One region of the Rhizobium sp. AN73 genome, then DNA from elsewhere that is predicted to be linked to it. Evidence: riboswitches for the same ligand, from Rfam matches in the RefSeq annotation. Region 1 holds a riboswitch; the other holds the start of a gene.
The links. A riboswitch is a leader RNA that binds a small molecule or an ion and turns the genes downstream of it on or off. The one in region 1 is predicted to bind S-adenosylmethionine.
Positions count from the first base shown of each region.

Region 2: linked by a shared signal. The riboswitch ahead of RBH10_RS20550 (O-succinylhomoserine sulfhydrylase) and the one ahead of metA (homoserine O-succinyltransferase) in region 1 are both predicted to bind S-adenosylmethionine.

Region 1 is NZ_JARWME010000002.1:2,724,976-2,727,174, forward strand. It holds gene metA (homoserine O-succinyltransferase) at 1-891, opposite strand, end outside; SAM riboswitch at 974-1,050, opposite strand; gene RBH10_RS23225 (thiamine diphosphokinase) at 1,141-1,794, shown strand; gene RBH10_RS23230 (ABC-F family ATP-binding cassette domain-containing protein) at 1,799-2,199, shown strand, end outside.
Region 2 is NZ_JARWME010000002.1:2,152,876-2,155,074, forward strand. It holds gene RBH10_RS20545 (2'-deoxycytidine 5'-triphosphate deaminase) at 1-808, opposite strand, end outside; SAM riboswitch at 882-960, shown strand; gene RBH10_RS20550 (O-succinylhomoserine sulfhydrylase) at 1,004-2,188, shown strand.

The DNA.
Region 1 (2,199 bases):
GGGTGTGGTCTGGTATATCTCGTTGATCCAGTTGCCGAAAAACAGATGGGCGTGGCTGCGCCAGCGGTTGAGCGGTGCCAGTTCCGGGTCGTTGTGCGGAAAATAATCATGCGGCAGCTTGATTGGAACGCCGGAGTTCACGTCGCGGAAATATTCATCTGAAAGCGAGGTCGAATCATATTCGACGTGGTTGAACATGTAGAGACGGTTGCCCTCTTTCTCATGCACCAGACACACGCCCATTTCCTCTGACTCCATCAGGATTTCGAGTTTCGGATTTTTTTCGATGTCAGCGCGGCGTACTTCCGTCCAGCGCGAGACCGGAACCTGAAAATCGTCCGAAAAACCGTTCAGATAGATCGACGAAGGGCAAAGATTGCGGTGACGATAAACCCCGAAAGCCTTTTCCTTGAGCTCGTACTTCGGCACGCCGTGGAAATGATAGATGGCGGCCATCGCGCCCCAGCAGACGTTCAGCGTCGAATGGACGTTGGTTTGCGTCCATTCGAAAATTTGTTGCATCTCGTTCCAGTAGGTCACGTCTTCATAGTCCAGCAGTTCGATGGGGGCGCCGGTGATGATGAAACCGTCGAACTTGCGGTGGCGCACTTCCTCCCAGGTCTCATAGAAGGAGAGAAGGTGTTCTTCCGGCGTGTTCTTGGCGCGATGGCCGCCGATGCGGATCAGCGAAAACTCTACCTGCAGCGGCGAAGCGCCAACGAGGCGCGCCATCTGCACTTCCGTCTTGATCTTGTTCGGCATGAGATTGAGAAGCCCGATCTGGAGCGGGCGGATATCCTGCCGGATGGCCGCCGTTTCGGTCATGACCCGCACACCCTCATGAACGAGGGTTTCGTAAGCGGGAAGCGTATCGGGAATCTTGATCGGCATGTCGAACTCTCTTTTCGGATGACGTAAAGAACGTTGCGAAAACAAAAAAACCGGCAGCGAAATCGCAGCCGGTCCCAGGAAATTGCCCTTTTCCTCGACCCTTTAGCGACTTCTTTAAAGTGGCTGCAAGCCGGTCGGCAAATCACCACTGAGGCGTTTCATAATCCCGAAGCCGACGAAAATCAATATCGGCTGATTTCATCGGGTTTCTGCCTTTCCATTTTTATCTGAGGTGCGATAAGGCAGGGCATGGATAAAGAACGCTTCACCATTCTGCTTGGCGGCGATGTCACCGTTACCGATCGCCTGAAAGCGGCGGTTGCGGGTAGCCGTGTGATTGCGGCCGATGGCGGCATGCGCCATGCCGCACCGCTTGGCCTTTCGCCGGAGCTTTGGGTGGGGGATTTCGATTCCACCAATAAAGACCTGCTGGACACCTGGCCCGATGTGGAGCGGCAACCCTATCCCACCGCGAAGGCCGTGACCGATGGCGAAATCGCGGTGTCGGAGGCTCTTGCCCGCGGCGCGTGTTCGTTGGTGCTGGCCGGTGCGCTCGGTGGAGCGAGAAGCGACCACGCGCTTCAGCATCTTCTTTACGCGGTGGCGCTTGCCGAACGCGGTCTGGAGGTTACGCTGACCTCCGGTGAAGAGGAGGCCCGCCCGCTGCTCGCCGGCTCGTTTGATCTCGATCTGCCGCCCGCTTCGCTGTTTTCCGTTGCCGGGTTTACCGACCTTGCGGGGCTCGATATCGGCAATGTGCGTTATCCGCTTGAGGATTTCGCGCTTGCTTTCGGCTCTTCCCGCACTATTTCCAATGTCGCGAATGGCGGCCCTGTGCATTTTTCGCTGAAAAGCGGCAAAGCCATCGTCCTCGCCCGCCCTTATGATCTGACCGGAGCCTGACGCCTTGGCACCCCCAATTTTGAAACTCGATGACATCAAGCTGACCTTCGGCGTGACCCCGCTGCTCGACGGTGCCAATCTTCAGGTGGAGCCGGGCGACCGCATCTGCCTTGTCGGACGCAACGGTTCGGGCAAGTCGACCCTGATGAAGATTGCCGCCGGTTTGGTCGAGGCGCAGTCGGGCGAGGTTTTCCGTCATCCCTCCGCCACCATCCGTTATCTGGAACAGGCGCCGGATTTCGCCGATTACAACACCGTTCAGGCCTATGCCGAGGCGGGGCTTGGACCTGGCGATGATCCCTATCGTGTCACCTATCTTCTCGAGCATCTCGGCCTGACGGGACAGGAACATCCGGAAAGCCTTTCCGGCGGTGAAGCGCGGCGTGCGGCCCTTGCCCGTGTCAT
Region 2 (2,199 bases), 570 kb from region 1:
AAAGCGGCGGCACATGCACGGCTTCACGCGAGACGAGAATATAGAACTCATCCGGATCAAGGATCAGTTCGGCGCGGCCGCGCGCATAAAGCGGCTCCCAGAAATCGAGAACGTCGTGCTGAGCCTTCTTGTCGACATCCACTACGGCCGTGTGGTGCTTGCCGCGATAGCCGATCAGCCCGTTTTCGCCGAACCCCTTGAGATCGATGGAAAGCGCGATGCCGCCGCCGGTCACGTTCGGGGTTTCGCTGGCGACCAGCATTTCCGTCTCGTGCAGTTTCAGAAGCTCGCTTTCGTTGAGCAACGAATGGCCGATGCGGAAGCGGATCTGCGACAGACGCGAGCCGCGGCGCACCACCACGGGGAAGGTGCGTGGGCTGATTTCCAGATAGAGCGGACCTGAATATCCCGCCGGGATCTTGTCGAATTCCTGCGCATTGTCGGTCATGACGCGGGTGAAGATATCAAGACGGCCTGTCGAGCTTTTGGGATTGGCCGAAGCCGACATGTCCGCCGGCAGTTCAAGGCTTTCCATCAGGGGAACGATGTAGACGCAACCGGTTTCCAGCACCGCGCCGTTACTCAGATCGACCTCGTGCAGGCTGAAACGGTTGAGCTTGTCGATGACGCGGGTTCCAGGGCCGGGCATGAAACTGGCGCGTACGCGATAGGCCTTCGAGCCCAGCCGCAGATCGAGGCTGGCGGGCTGCACCTGATCCGCATCGAGATCGGCCTCGCTTTTCAGCTTGCCGCCCGCAAACAGCGCCCTGATCGCGCCATCCGCCAAAATGCCCGTGGTTCTGGTCATGATCATCATTCCTTTTTACGGCGACAAAACCAAAAGGAAAGCATTGACGCAAGCCGGTAACGGCAGTATGGCAAGCTTATCCCGTGGTGATTTGGCCGGTCGGCTTGCAGCCACGTTAAATAAGTGGCTAAAAAGACCGGGTGCTAGGAACCGGTCTGCTTTTGCGGCCGGTTTTTTTGTTTTGAAGGTGATCACATGAGCAATAAATGGCGCCCGGCAACCCAGCTCGTTCACGGCGGTACGCTACGCTCACCCTATGGTGAAACGTCGGAAGCAATCTATCTGACCCAGGGTTTCGTCTACGAAAACTCCGAAGCCGCCGAAGCGCGCTTCAAGGGCGAAACGGATGGTTTCATCTACGCCCGTTATGCAAGCCCGACCAATAACATGTTTGAAAAGCGCATGTGTCTGCTGGAAGGCGCCGAAGATGCCCGGGCGCTTGCCTCCGGCATGGCCGCCGTTACCGCCGCCATCATGTGCCAGCTGCGCGCTGGCGACCATATCGTCGCCGCCCGCGCTCTTTTCGGCTCCTGCCGCTGGGTAGTCGAGACGCTTGCGCCCAAATACGGCATCGAATGCACGCTGATCGACGGGCGCGATCTCGAAAATTGGGAAAAGGCGATCCAGCCGAACACCAAGCTGTTTTTCCTCGAAAGCCCGACCAACCCGACGCTTGAAGTGGTTGACATCGCCGGTGTGGCGAAGCTCGCCGACCAGATCGGCGCGAAGCTGGTGGTCGACAATGTTTTTGCGACACCGCTCTTTCAGAAGCCGCTCGAACTCGGCGCCCATATCGTCGTTTATTCGGCGACGAAGCATATTGACGGCCAGGGCCGCTGCCTTGGCGGCGTGATCCTTTCCGACAAGAAGTGGATCGAGGAAGAGCTGCAGGATTATTTCCGCCATACCGGCCCGGCCATGTCGCCGTTCAACGCCTGGACGCTTCTGAAAGGCATCGAGACCCTGCCGCTGCGCGTCAAGCAGCAGACGGCCAATGCCGGCAAAATCGCCGATTTCCTCGCCGACAGCGGCAAGGTCGCCAAGGTCATCTATCCCGGCCGCGCCGATCACCCGCAGGCCGATATTATCGCCCGGCAGATGACCGGCGGTTCGACGCTGGTGGCTTTTGAACTGAAGGGCGGCAAGGATGCGGCCTTCGCGTTGCAGAACGCGTTGGAAATCGTGAAGATTTCCAACAATCTCGGCGATGCCAAGAGCCTCATTACCCATCCCGGCACGACGACGCACAAGAACCTGACCGATGAGGCTCGCGCCGAACTCGGTATTTCCGGCGGCACCTTGCGCCTTTCCTGCGGTATCGAGGATACGGACGATCTGCTGGAGGATCTGGCGAAGGCTCTCGCAGCCGTTCCCGCCTGAGAACGCACCCG